Regions from separate parts of the Streptomyces sp. NPDC104814 genome, predicted to be linked through region 1. Evidence: riboswitches for the same ligand, from Rfam matches in the RefSeq annotation. Region 1 holds a riboswitch; the other holds the start of a gene.
The links. Region 1 has a riboswitch for glycine ahead of gcvP (aminomethyl-transferring glycine dehydrogenase). Riboswitches for the same ligand answer to the same signal wherever they lie in the genome.
Positions count from the first base shown of each region.

Region 2: linked by a shared signal. The riboswitch ahead of gcvT (glycine cleavage system aminomethyltransferase GcvT) and the one ahead of gcvP (aminomethyl-transferring glycine dehydrogenase) in region 1 are both predicted to bind glycine.

Region 1 is NZ_JBVJOL010000004.1:511,055-518,094, forward strand. Features, by position in the region: gene ACZ64A_RS18250 (ABC transporter ATP-binding protein) at 1-300, shown strand, start outside; gene ACZ64A_RS18255 (TOBE domain-containing protein) at 329-748, shown strand; gene gcvP (aminomethyl-transferring glycine dehydrogenase) at 830-3,715, opposite strand; glycine riboswitch at 3,892-3,987, opposite strand; gene ACZ64A_RS18265 (PRC-barrel domain-containing protein) at 4,102-4,473, shown strand; gene ACZ64A_RS18270 (DNA polymerase IV) at 4,595-6,094, opposite strand; gene ACZ64A_RS18275 (MerR family transcriptional regulator) at 6,232-6,915, opposite strand.
Region 2 is NZ_JBVJOL010000003.1:521,693-528,732, forward strand. Features, by position in the region: gene ACZ64A_RS15470 (serine hydroxymethyltransferase) at 1-1,240, opposite strand, end outside; gene gcvH (glycine cleavage system protein GcvH) at 1,258-1,635, opposite strand; gene gcvT (glycine cleavage system aminomethyltransferase GcvT) at 1,745-2,863, opposite strand; glycine riboswitch at 2,904-3,012, opposite strand; glycine riboswitch at 3,013-3,108, opposite strand; gene ACZ64A_RS15485 (AAA family ATPase) at 3,279-3,944, shown strand; gene ACZ64A_RS15490 (enhanced serine sensitivity protein SseB) at 4,002-4,796, shown strand; gene ACZ64A_RS15495 (enhanced serine sensitivity protein SseB C-terminal domain-containing protein) at 4,898-5,698, shown strand; gene ACZ64A_RS15500 (ABC transporter permease) at 6,018-7,025, shown strand.

The DNA of each region.
Region 1 (7,040 bases):
GAGGCGGGCCCCGAGATCACCACCACCGAGCACCTCACCGGCGATGCCTTCGTCGCGTTCCCGCCGAGCGCCGTCACCCTGCACCGCGAGCGCCCCACCGGCTCCAGCGCCCGCAACTTGTGGCGCTGCGAGGTGGCCGGCCTGGAGACCCACGGCGACCAGATCCGGGCGGGTCTCACCGGTGAGCTGCCGCTGGCCGCCGATCTCACCACGGTCGCCGCGGCCGAGCTGGACCTGCACCCGGGTGCGCCGGTCTGGGCGACGGTCAAGGCGACGCAGACCCATGCATACCCGGCCTGACCGGACATCGGCGCTACGGTGGGGCGCCATGACCCTGAGCATCCGCAACCAGCTCTCCGGCACCGTCACCGCCGTCCGGTCCGGCGAGGCCATGGCCACCGTCCGGATCCAGCTGAAGGGCGGCCGGGAACTCACCGCCGCCGTCACCCTCGACGCCGCCGAGGACCTCGGCCTCGCCCCGGGCTCCGCCGTCCACGCCCTGGTCAAGTCCACGGAGGTCTCTCTCGCCACAGGCCCCGTCGAGGGCCTGTCGATCCGCAACCAGCTGCCCGGCACGGTCACGGCCGTCACCAGCGGCGGCGCGATGGCCACGGTCAGGATCGCCGTCGAGGGCACCGAACTGACCGCCGCCATCACCAACGACGCCGCCACCGACCTCGCGCTGTCTCCGGGCTCCTCGGTCGTCGCCCTGATCAAGGCCACCGAGGTGGCCCTGGCGACCGCCTGAAACGGCCACCGCCTGACGGCCACCGCCTGAAACGGAACGAGGGCCCCCGAATCCGGGGGCCCTCACTCACCTCAGGGTGTCTCAGTCCTCGTACGCGTCCAGCGGCGGGCACGAGCAGACCAGGTTGCGGTCACCGAAGGCCTGGTCGATACGGCGCACCGGCGGCCAGTACTTGTCCGCGGCCGACACGCCCGCCGGGAAGACGGCCTCGTCGCGGCTGTAGGCGTGCTCCCACTCCCCACCGAGCGCGCCGGCGGTGTGCGGAGCGTTGCGCAGCGGGTTGTCCTCCGCGGGCCACTCGCCGGAGCCGACCTTCTCGATCTCCGCACGGATGGCGATCATCGCGTCGCAGAACCGGTCCAGCTCGGCCAGGTCCTCGGACTCGGTCGGCTCGATCATCAGCGTGCCGGCCACCGGGAAGGACATCGTCGGCGCGTGGAAGCCGTAGTCGATGAGCCGCTTGGCGACGTCGTCCACGCTCACGCCGGTCGCCTTGGTCAGCGGTCGCAGGTCGATGATGCACTCGTGCGCGACCAGGCCGCCGGGGCCGGTGTAGAGCACCGGGTAGTGCGGCTCCAGGCGCTTGGCGATGTAGTTCGCGGACAGCACGGCCACCTGGGTGGCCTGCTTGAGGCCCTCACCGCCCATGAGGCGGACGTAGGCCCAGGAGATGGGCAGGATGCCCGCGGAGCCCCAGGGCGCGGCCGAGACCGGGCCGACGCCCGTCTCCGGGCCGGCGGTGGGCTGCAGCGGGTGGTTCGGCAGGTACGGCGCGAGGTGCTCGCGGACCGCGACCGGGCCGACGCCGGGACCGCCGCCGCCGTGCGGGATGCAGAACGTCTTGTGCAGGTTCAGGTGGGAGACGTCACCGCCGAAGTGACCCGGCTTGGCGAGGCCGACCAGCGCGTTCAGGTTGGCGCCGTCGACGTACACCTGGCCGCCGGCCTCGTGCACCTGGGCGCAGATGTCGGCGACGTGCTCCTCGAACACACCGTGCGTCGACGGGTAGGTGATCATCAGGACCGCGAGCTGGTCACGGTACTGCTCGATCTTCGCCCGCAGGTCCTCGACGTCGATCTCGCCGTCCTCGGCGGTCTTGACGACGACGACCTTCATCCCGGCCATCACGGCGCTGGCGGCGTTGGTGCCGTGCGCGGAGGACGGGATCAGGCAGACGGTGCGCTGCTCGTCGCCGTTGGCGCGGTGGTAGCCGCGCACGGCCAGCAGACCGGCCAGCTCGCCCTGCGAACCGGCGTTCGGCTGCAGCGAGACCTTGTCGTAGCCGGTGACCTCGGCGAGACGGTCCTCCAGCTCGTGGATCAGGGTGAGGTAGCCCTCGGCCTGCCCGGCGGGCGCGAAGGGGTGCAGCTGGCCGAACTCGGGCCAGGTGACCGGCTCCATCTCCGTGGTCGCGTTGAGCTTCATCGTGCAGGAGCCCAGCGGGATCATGCCGCGGTCGAGCGCGTAGTCGCGGTCGGACAGCTTGCGCAGGTAGCGCAGCATCGCGGTCTCGGAGCGGTGCTGGTGGAAGACCGGGTGGGTCAGGTAGGCGTCCGAGCGCAGCAGGTCCTGCGGCAGCGCCTCACCGGCGGCGGCGTCCAGCGCCTCGATGTCGCCCGCGACGCCGAAGGCGCCGAACACGGCGGCCAGCTGGTCGCGGGTCGTGGTCTCGTCGCAGGCGAGGGAGACGTGGTCGGCGTCGACCGGGTACAGGTTGACCCCGCCCTCCCGCGCGGCGGCGACGACGTCGGCGGCCCGGCCGGGCACCCGCGCGGTGACGGTGTCGAAGTAGGCGCCGTGGACGATCTCCACGCCGCCGGCCTTCAGCCCCTCGGCGAGGATCGTGGCGTACCGGTGCGTGCGCCGCGCGATGCCCTTGAGGCCGTCCGGACCGTGGTAGACGGCGTACATGCCGGCCATCACCGCGAGCAGGACCTGCGCGGTACAGATGTTGCTGGTGGCCTTCTCCCGGCGGATGTGCTGCTCACGCGTCTGCAGCGCCAGCCGGTACGCCTTGTTCCCGTCCGCGTCCACGGACACGCCCACGAGCCGCCCGGGCAGGCTGCGGGCGAACTTCTCGCGTACGGCCATGTAGCCGGCGTGCGGACCACCGAAGCCCATCGGCACGCCGAAGCGCTGCGTGGTGCCGACCGCGATGTCCGCGCCCAGCTCGCCCGGCGACTTCAGCAGCGTCAGCGCCAGCAGGTCGGCGGCGACGGTGACCAGCGCGCCCAGCTCGTGCGCCTGGTCGATGACAGGCTTGAGGTCGCGTACGGCACCGGAGGCGCCCGGGTACTGGAGCAGCACGCCGTTGATCTCGCGGGCGGCGAGGTCGGCCGGGATGCCGTCGGCGAGGTCGGCGACGACGACCTCGACGCCGGTCGGCTCGGCGCGGGTCTGGATGACGGCGATGGTCTGCGGCAGCGCGTCCGCGTCGACCAGGAAGAGGCCCTTCTTGTTCTTGCCCATGCGCAGGGACAGCGCCATCGCCTCGGCGGCGGCCGTGCCCTCGTCGAGCAGGGAGGCGCCGGAGGTGGGCAGACCGGTCAGGTCGGCGACCGTGGTCTGGAAGTTCAGCAGCGCCTCGAGCCGGCCCTGGGAGATCTCCGGCTGGTAGGGCGTGTACGCCGTGTACCAGGCCGGGTTCTCCATGACGTTGCGCAGGATGACCGGCGGGGTGAACGTGCCGTAGTAGCCGAGGCCGATCATCGAGCCGAGCACCTGGTTGCGGTCGGCCAGGGAGCGCAGCTCGGCGAGCACCTCGGCCTCGCTGCGGGCGCCCGGCAGGTCCAGGGCGTCGGCGTTCTTGATCACATCCGGCACCGCGGCGGCGGTGAGCTCGTCCAGCGAGCCGTACCCGACCTGGGCGAGCATCTTGGCCCGTGCCTCGTGGTCGGGACCGATGTGACGCTGCTCGAAGGGAATCCCCTTCTCGAGCTCGGAGAGCGGAATGCGATGGGCGGTCATTGCGGAGGCCTCCTGGTCTGACGCGACCTTCGAGGGGCACCACGGCACGGGTACCCGAACGGCCTCCCCCTCTGTCATCTCGACCTGAGAGCTTCACCGGAGCGCCCGAGGGCACCCGGCTTTCACCGTCGGTGAGAGCGGAAGCCGTCGGCACCCGCCCTGCTTTCCAGAGTGACCTCGTCCGTGCGGTACGTGAGCCTGAGAGATTCCGGGGAGGATTTGCTCCTTCGGCGCCTCCGATGAAGTCTGGAGGACTCTCCCGCACGGGGTCAGCAGCCGTTGTCAGCCTACCAAGCGAGGTCAACGCCGGGGCCCCCGAGTGGCCGCCATCACGATTGTGCTCTTTCGTAGTGCTTACAGCAGTCTTGCGAGCGAGTGGAGGGCCCGTGCAGACCGAGATCGATCCGCGCAACCTGATCGGCCGCAAGGCGTTCGACCGCAGCGGCGTCAAGATCGGCACCGTCGACGAGGTCTACCTCGACGACGCGACGGGCGTGCCGGAGTGGGCCGCCATACGGACGGGTCTGTTCAGCAGGGACGCCTTCGTCCCTCTGGAGCCGAGCGAACTGATCGAGGGCGCCCTGCACGTCCCCTTCGAACGCGCCCTGATCAAGGACGCCCCTGACTTCGGCGTGGGCCGCCACCTCTCCCCGGAACAGGAACTCCAGCTCTACCACCACTACGGCCTCGACATCACCGCCCCTCCCCCGCTCCAGGACCACGACTTCGGCAAGGTGGCCGGCACGGAGGAGCCCTGACGGGCAGTTCCGGACCCATCCCCTTCCCGCCGGCGCCCGCCCCCATACGGCCCGCCCACATGCGACAGGTCGGGACCGGCGCGTCCGTGCGGACCGGACCGCGCACCCCCTCCCCTGCACTTCAGCTCGGGGAGGGCGGTCCCCTCCACCCGCTGGCCGCCGGGTGGCCGGCCTCGGCGCCGCCGTCGACCGCCGGCCCCTCCGCCGCGGACCCGGCCCCCGGTCCGACCGCCCCCGAAGCCGCTCCGTCGAGGTACGCGGCCGGGGCGTCCGGTCTTCGCCGCACCAGCGGCAGCGGTTCCGCCGGCTCCAGCGCGGGATCGTCCGTCCGGAACGTCCGGACCCGGCCCGGCGCCGAGTCGGGTGTCTCGAAGCGGACCGTGACCCGGCCCAGGCCGCTGCCCTGGACCCAACCGTGCCCGTACTCCGTGTGCCGCACGTCGTGCCCCGGCAGCCAGAGCCGCTGCTCCGGCTCAGGTCCCTCGGAGACGGGCTGCGGCGCCTGCGCGGCGTCCTCCTCCTGCGGCCCCTCAGCCCGCGCCAGCTCCCCGGCCGCCTGCGCGAACAGGTCCTCCTGGGTGTAGTCGGCGAGCCCGGTGACGCCGACTCCGAGCAGCCGCACCCCGCCCGTCGTGTCCACCGCGTCCAGCAGCCTCAGCGCCGCCTCCCGGACCACCGCGGGATCGTCCGTCGGCCCGCGCAGCGTCTCCGACCGGGTCAACGTCGAGAAGTCGTAGCGCCGCACCTTCAGCACGATGGTCCGCCCGGACAGCCCGGCGGAGCGCAGCCGCCGCACACAGCGCTCGGCCAGCCGCTGCACCTCCAGCCCGATCCGCAGCCGGTCGTGGATGTCCACGTCGTAGGTGTCCTCGACGGAGACCGACTTCGCCTCCCGCTCCGCCACCACGGGACGCTCGTCGTGCGCCAGCGCCATGGCGTACAGACCGTGGCCATGGGCCTTGCCGAGCAGCCGGACCAGCTCGTCCTCACCGGCCTCCACGATCTCGTCGACCGTGCTGATCCCGGCCCGCCGCAGATGGTCGCCGGTCGCCGGCCCCACTCCCGGCAGGGTCCGCACCGACAGCGGCCCGAGCAGAGCCCGCTCGGTGCCCGGCTCGATCAGCTCCAGCCCGTCCGGCTTGGCCCGCTCGGAGGCGATCTTCGCGATCATCTTGGACGCGGCGAGTCCCACCGAACCGGTCAGCCCGGTGACCGCCAGGATGTCCGCGCGCAGCTTCAGCCCCGCCCGCTCGGCCGACTCGCTGTCCCAGGCGACTCCCCCGGCCTCCAGGTCCACGAACGCCTCGTCCAGACTGAGCGGCTCCACCAGCGGCGAGAGCGCCCGCAGCAGCCCTATCACCTGCTCGCTGATCGCCCGGTAGAAGGTGAAGCGGGGCGTGAGGTACGCGGCGTTCGGCGCCAGCCGGCGCGCCTGGGCCGTGGGCATCGCCGAATGGACCCCGAAGACCCGCGCCTCGTACGACGCGGTGGCCACCACGCCGCGCGGCCCGAGCCCGCCGACGACGACGGCCTTCCCGCGCAGGCTGGGCTTGGACGCCTGCTCCGCCGACGCGAAGAAGGCATCCATGTCCAGATGCAGAATCGTGGGCGCGGTCCTCACATGTCCGATCCTGCACCACACCACTGACAACGCCGCCCCGACGGTCCGGAGACCGGCACAGGCCCGGCGGTCCCGGCCGGCACAGCCCCGCGACGGCGGAGCGGCACCGCGTCACGCCGCGGCAGCCGAGAGCCGGGCTAGACCGCCCGGTTGCGCCGGCGCGCCAGCTCGTCACCCGGGTTGTGCCCGACGAGGGTCTCGCCCGTGTCGACCCGCTCGCCGTGCAGCTGCGACAGCGCGTGCTCCACGTCCCGCCACACCACGCCGACGGCGATGCCGAAAATGCCCTGTCCGCCCTGCAGCAGGGCGTGCACCTCGTCGGGCGAGGTGCACTCGTACACGGTCGCGCCGTCGCTGAGCAGGGTCATGCGCTCCAGGTCGCTGAACCCTCGCTCACGAAGGTGCTGGACGGCGGTGCGGATGTTCTGCAGGGACACCCCGGTGTCGAGGAACCGCTTGACGATCTTCAGGACGACGACGTCCCGGAAGCTGTACAGGCGCTGCGTACCGGAACCGTGGGCGGGCCGCACACTGGGCTCGACGAGTCCGGTGCGGGCCCAGTAGTCGAGTTGCCGGTAGGTGATCCCGGCGGCCGCGCACGCCGTGGGCCCCCGGTAGCCGATCTCCTCGGACGCCATGGACGTCGCCTCTCCGCCGCTCGGCACGGCCGTCGGTCGCTGCGGAGCGTGATCGGCCGCGCTGCCGGGATGGGCATACCCGCTGCTCGAGCGCAGCCGAGAGCCAGGGGAAGGAAGGGGACCGCTCCCGCCGAAACCGCGTTCGGGGGCACCCCCAGCCCAACCGCCGCCGCTGCTTCCCACGCCGACCTCCGTCCTCGACCTGCCTTCTCGAAGGTAGGCAGCCACCAGGGGTGCGTCAACGACCGCCACACTCGGCACGCCGAGTGATAATCACCCTAAGAGTGGTTTCCCGTACCCCACCGCGG
Region 2 (7,040 bases), on a different contig from region 1:
GCGGGTGCTTCTCCACCAGGGCCCGGACCCGGCCCTTGAGCGCGTCGGCGTCGTAGGACGGCTTCAGCGCCTCGGCGATCACGTCCGCGACCTCGGCGAAGTCCTCGGCCGTGAAGCCGCGGGTCGCGAGGGCGGGCGTACCGATGCGCAGGCCCGAGGTCACCATCGGCGGGCGCGGGTCGTTCGGGACCGCGTTGCGGTTGACCGTGATGCCCACCTCGTGGAGGCGGTCCTCGGCCTGCTGGCCGTCCAGCTCGCTGTCGCGCAGGTCGACCAGGACCAGGTGCACATCCGTGCCGCCGGTCAGGACGTTCACCCCCGCCTCACGGGCGTCCGGCGAGGTCAGCCGCTCGGCGAGGATGCGGGCGCCCTCCAGGGTACGACGCTGGCGCTCCTTGAAGTCCTCGGAGGCCGCCAGCTTGAAGGAGACCGCCTTGGCCGCGATCACGTGCTCCAGGGGGCCGCCCTGGAAGCCCGGGAAGACGGAGGAGTTCAGCTTCTTCGCGAAGTCCTGCTTGGCGAGGATGATGCCGCCGCGCGGGCCGCCGAGCGTCTTGTGCGTGGTGGAGGTCACGACGTCGGCGAACGGCACCGGGTTCGGGTGCAGCCCGGCCGCGACCAGCCCGGCGAAGTGCGCCATGTCGACCCACAGGTACGCCTCGACCTCGTCGGCGATCCGGCGGAACTCCGCGAAGTCCAGCTCACGCGGGTACGCCGACCAGCCGGCGATGATCACCTTGGGGCGGTGCTCCTTGGCGAGCCGCTCGACCTCGGCCATGTCGACCAGGCCGTTGTCGTCGACGTGATAGGGGACGACGTTGAACTGCTTGCCGGAGAAGTTCAGCCGCATCCCGTGGGTGAGGTGGCCGCCGTGCGCCAGGTTCAGGCCCAGGATGGTGTCGCCGGGCTGGGCCAGCGCGAAGAGCGCGGCCTGGTTGGCGGAGGCGCCGGAGTGGGGCTGGACGTTGGCGTACTCGGCGCCGAACAGCTCCTTGACCCGGTCGATCGCGATCTGCTCGGTGACGTCGACGTGCTCGCAGCCGCCGTAGTAACGACGGCCGGGGTAGCCCTCGGCGTACTTGTTGGTCAGCACCGAGCCCTGGGCCTCGAGGACCGCCACGGGGGCGAAGTTCTCGGAGGCGATCATCTCCAGGGTGGACTGCTGGCGGTCCAGCTCGGCGTCGACCGCGGCGGCCACGTCCGGGTCGAGCTCGTGCAGGGGCGTGTTCAGAAGCGACATGGGATTCCTGCGACCTCTCAGCCGTTGGTGAAGGCGTCGTACTCGGCGGCGGAGAGCAGGTCGTCCGGCTCGCCCGTGACGCGCACCTTGAACAGCCAGCCGCCCTCGAAGGGGGCCGAGTTCACCAGCGACGGGTCGTTGACGACGTCCTCGTTGACCTCGGTGATCTCACCGTTGACGGGGGAGTACAGCTCCGAGACGGACTTGGTCGACTCCAGCTCGCCGCAGGACTCGCCCGCGGTGACCGTGTCGCCGACCTCCGGGAGCTGGACGAACACGACGTCACCGAGCGCGTTGGCCGCGTGCTCCGTGATGCCGACCGTCGAGACGCCGTCCTCGGCGCCCGACAGCCACTCGTGCTCCTTGCTGTAGCGCAGCTGCTGGGGGTTGCTCATGGCCTGAATTCTCCTGTACGCGGGTCTGTGCTGATGAATGGGGGACTGCGAAGACGCGCGTGACCAGGGGCGATGTGCCCCATGTCACGTCGGAGGGCTTACGCCAGTGTCACTTCTGCCGCTTGTAGAACGGCAGCGCCACGACCGTGTACGGCTCATGCGTACCGCGGATGTCGACGCCGACACCCGGCGTGCCCGGCGCCGCGTGCGCCGCGTCCACGTAGGCCATGGCGATCGGCTTGCCCAGCGTGGGAGAGGGGGCGCCCGAGGTCACCTCGCCGATGACCTTGCCGTCCGCGACGACCTGGAACCCGGCGCGCGGGACGCGGCGGCCCTCGGCGACCAGGCCGACCAGGACGCGCGGCGGGCTGGACTCGGCGCGCTCGGCGGCCGCGGCGAGCGCCTCGCGCCCGACGAAGTCGCCCTCCTTGTCGAACTTGACCACCCGGCCGAGCCCGGCGTCGAAGGGGGTCAGCTCGGCGGTCAGCTCGTGCCCGTACAGCGGCATGCCCGCCTCCAGGCGCAGCGTGTCCCGGCAGGACAGACCGCACGGGACCAGGCCCAGGCCCTCGCCGGCCTTGGTCAGCGCCTGCCACAGCTCGACGGCGTGCTCCGGCTTCACGAACAGCTCGAAGCCGTCCTCGCCGGTGTAGCCGGTGCGGGCGATGAGCGCCGGGACGCCGGCGACGGTGCCGGGCAGGCCGGCGTAGTACTTCAGGCCGTCGAGGTCGGCGTCGGTCAGGCTTGCGAGGATGCCGGGGGACTCGGGGCCCTGCACCGCGAGCAGCGCGTACGCGTCGCGGTCGTCGCGCACCTCGGCGTCGAAGCCGGCGGCGCGCTCGGTGAGGGCGTCGAGCACGACCTGGGCGTTGGAGGCGTTGGCGACGACCATGTACTCGGTCTCGGCGAGCCGGTAGACGATCAGGTCGTCCAGGATGCCGCCGTCGGCCTGGCAGATCATGGTGTAGCGGGCGCGGCCGGTCTTGACCGCGCCGATGTTGCCGACCAGGGCGTGGTCGAGGAGGGCGGCGGCCTGCGGGCCGGTGACGGTGATCTCGCCCATGTGGGAGAGGTCGAAGAGCCCGGCCTTCGTGCGTACGGCGTTGTGCTCGTCGCGCTCGGAGCCGTAGCGCAGCGGCATGTCCCAGCCGGCGAAGTCGGTCATGGTTGCGCCGAGCGAGCGATGCACGGCATCGAGCGCGGTGAGACGGAGTTCGGTACTGCTCATCGGTCGGTCGTCTCCCAGGGGAAGGACAGGGCGAGGAAGTTCCTCCCCATCTGTCATCGGAACCTGAGAGGTTCGCCATGACCGCTCACGGTCCTGGCTTGCACCTTGGGTGGGGCCGCCGACGTGGACGGCCCGCTTTTCAGATGTGCCTCGCCCGCGCGGTAACGGGGCCTGAGAGATTCAAGGGAGGGACTTGCTCCTTCGGCGCCCCAGCCTTGGGCTGGGAACTCTCCCGCGCGGATTCAAACGGCCGGTATGCAGTTGGCGGGCTCATCATTGCACGCCTCGCCCGAAGACGGCAGGCCGCATCTGTAACCGGGTTGTGGCGGTACGTACACGAAACCGGGAGGCGATCCGCATTACCTTCTCTTTACCTGCGTTGGGCAGGTCATCACCTGAACGCCAGGGGAGGACGATGACGGTGGACAGGATCACGGCGTACGCGACGACCCCGGGCCTCACGCTGCCCTCGCAGCCGGCGGCGCCCGCCCTGGAGACACGGACCGGCCCGGTGGTGCGGGACCTGCGCGAGCGGGCCGGCCGCAGCCCGCACGCCCTGCTCTTCGGCCCGTGCGACCTGGTCGTCGTCACCGGACTGCCCGGCAGCGGCAAGTCCACCCTGATGCGCCGCGCGGTACCGGGCCTGCGCGTCGACTCCCAGGACACCCGCGACCGCTACGACGCCCGCCTGTCCCGCCTGCTGCCCTACGCGCTCTACCGCCCGCTGGTCCGCCTCGCCCACTACGCCGCCCTGCGCCGCGCCCTGGCGAGCGGCGAGGGCGTCGTCGTGCACGACTGCGGCACACAGTCCTGGGTGCGCGGCTGGCTGGCGCGCACGGCCCGCCGCCGCGGCGGCACCCTGCACCTGCTGCTGCTCGACACCGACCCGGACACCGCCCTGACCGGCCAGCGCGCACGCGGCCGCGGCGTCTCCCGGTACGCCTTCCACCGCCATCGCCGCGCCACGGCCCGTCTGCTGTCCGCCGTCGAGCGCGGCGACCTGCCGGCCGGCTGCGACGCGGCGGTCCTCCTCGACCGGGACGCGGCGAACGCCCTGCGGCGGATCGCCTTCACCGGCTGAACCGCCGTGCGGTTAGCCTTTCAGCCACAGCAGCGGTTCGAAGCAGATGGTGGAGAGATGGACTTCCCTGCCGACCTTCCGGCGGACTTCCCGGCGCAGACGCACCCCCATCCCCACGGCGGATGGCCCGGCAACGAGCTGGAGGAGGTGCTGTCGGCCTCCCTCGGCGTCCCGGGAGCCGGCGGCCGGATCGTGGAGGTGCTCGGCCGCAGCTTCCTGTGGATCCCCCTTCCCCACGGCGGCGGCCCGCACAGCGGCCCCCTCGACCTGCCCACCACCGAGATCGCCGGCCAGGCCTACGTCCCCGTCTTCAGCTCCGAGGAGCAGTTCCGCCAGGTCGCCGGCGCCCACATGTCGTACACCGTCGCGCCCGCAGTGGAGTTCGCGCGCGGGCTGCCGGCGCAGGTCGGCATCGCGGTGAACCCGGGCGGCCTGGTCGGCATACCGCTGCCGCCCCAGGCGGTGGCCGAGGTGTGCCGGGCCGGCCGCACCCCGCTGGACGGCCCCGCGAGCGGCGGCCGGGTCCGCCTGTACGAGCCGGACTGGCAGGACGACCCCGTCGGCTTCCTCGCCACCGCCTCCGCCGAGTTCGAGGCGACCGGCACCGTCCTGACGGCCCGCCGCTGCCTCGCCGTGATCGAGACGGCCGACCCGGTCATGTTCGTCGGCGTCGAACTCTCCCAATGGGAAGGCGACCTGCGCAACGCCCCCCTCGACGCCCTGGGCCGGGCCCTCGGCACCACCCCGGCCCCGTGGCCGGTGAACCTCATCCTGCTGGACCTCGCGGGCGACGACCCGGTGGCGATCTGGCTCAGGGACAAGGTGCGGCCCTTCTACACGAGGGGCGGCTGACCCGCCCGGGGCCACGCACCGTTCTCCCCGGTCCTCCCCAGGCGCCACTTAACCTGGTTTCATAGCTCGGTCGAGGGTGTTGTACGAAAGGGCGATTCGAAGTGAGCGCGAGCGGCACGGCCGCGACCGGCCAGGTCGAGCACATGCTGCGCCAGGTGACGCCCGGGCGGTACGACGCCTACGAGGCGCTGCTGCGCGCACTCGCCACCCCCGCCACCGGCCAGGTCTGGATGCTGCTGTGGCACGGCCAGGCCGGTTCCCCGGACGCCCAGTACGGCACGATGGAGGTCGACGGCCACGGCTACGCGCCCTGCGTCACCTCCGCCCAGGAGCTGAGCGCCAGCGGCTGGAACCGCTCGTACGAGGTGGCCGACGGCCTCGAGGTGGCCCGCGCGCTCTACCCCGACCACCACGGCCTGTGGCTCAATCCGCACGCCCCCGGCGGCGGCCTCGGCATCCCCTGGCTCGACCTGCGCCGCATCGCCACCGGCCTGGACCGCCAGCCGGCCGGCCCGCTGCGGCTGACGGAACCGGCCATCGAGATCCCGCAGTTCTACGCCCTGCTCGCGCAGAACGCGCACCGCACCCCGCCGCTGCGCGCCCTGCGCCGCGCGTGGGTGCAGCCCGCGCTCGGCGCGCCGTACCTCGCCATCGGCCTGGACGTCTACGACACCTCGCCGGCCGCGGTCGACGCCGTACGCGCGATGATGCAGCAGTCCCTCGGCGCGGTGCCGGACGGGCTGCCGGTGTCGACCGTCGCGATGAGCGACGACCACGACCCGGTCGTGCTCTGGATGCGCGCCAACGCGCGCCCGTTCTACGACCGTGAGGCGCACGCGGCCGCCGCGCCCCAGGCGCCGGCGTCCGGTTACGGCTACCCGCCCGCCCCCGGCCGGTACTGATCCCCCGCGCGGTTCACCGCGCCCCGGCACCCTTCTGCGCGCGTAGATCGCGGCAGATGATCCCGGCCTGCCCGAATCGCCCCCACTGGTCCCCGTCCGGCCCGCGCCACCCGCTGTCCGGATAACGGAAGTCCCCAGACCGCATCACGTTTACGCATCCTTTCCTCACCAAGTCTGGCAACTGCTCGCCAATGCGTTGAAGACTCCCGCTCCAAGGGGCCCAGTCGCCCCTGTGTACGACTTCGTACGACGGACTGACCATGCCGCCACAGCGGCAAGTGCGGGCCGGCTACCGCCGGTTGAGAGGGGTCCCTGCCAGATGACGGCACCATTGCACGAGCCGACCGCGGAAGCGGCCCCGAGCGCGGCCGAGGAAGCGGCGGTTGCGACCACCGGCGCCAAGGCCGTCCAGGGCCGGTCCCTGGGACGGATCGCCTGGGAGCGCCTGAAGCGGGACAAGCTCGCCCTCACGGGCGGCGTCGTCGTGCTGCTCCTTATCGTCGTCGCCCTGCTCGCCCCGGTGATCACCGGCGCGGTGGGACAGGACCCGAACGACTATCACGAGAACCTGATCGACCCGCTGTTCGGCACCCCCAGGGGGTCGCTCGGCGGCATGAGCGGGGAGCACTGGCTGGGCGTCGAGCCGGTCAACGGCCGCGACATCTTCGCCCGCATCCTCTACGGCGCGCAGATCTCCCTGCTGGTCGGCTTCCTGTCCGCGGTCGTCGCCGTCGTCCTCGGCACGGTCCTCGGCATCCTGGCCGGCTTCTTCGGCGGCTGGGTCGACTCCCTGGTCAGCCGGGTGATGGACGGCCTGCTCGCCTTCCCGCAGCTGCTGTTCACCATCGCGCTGGTCTCGGTCATGCCGAACAACATGCTGGGCCTGTCCGGCACCGGCGTGCGCGTGTTCATGATGGTCGTGGTCATCGGCTTCTTCGGCTGGCCCTACATCGGACGCGTGGTGCGCGGCCAGACACTCTCGATGCGTGAGCGCGAGTACGTGGAGGCCGCCCGGTCCCTGGGCGCCGGCCGGCTGTACATCCTCTTCAAGGAACTGCTGCCCAATCTCGTGGCGCCGATCATCGTCTACACGACGATGATGATCCCCACCAACATCCTCACCGAGGCGGCACTCAGCTTCCTGGGCGTGGGCGTCAAGCCGCCCACGGCCTCCTGGGGCCAGATGCTCTCGAGCGCGATCGACTACTACGACTCGGACCCCATGTACATGGTGGTGCCCGGCGTGGCGATCTTCATCACCGTTCTTGCCTTCAACCTCTTCGGCGACGGCGTGCGCGACGCGCTCGACCCCAAGGGCTCCCGCTGAAGTGCCGTACCCCAA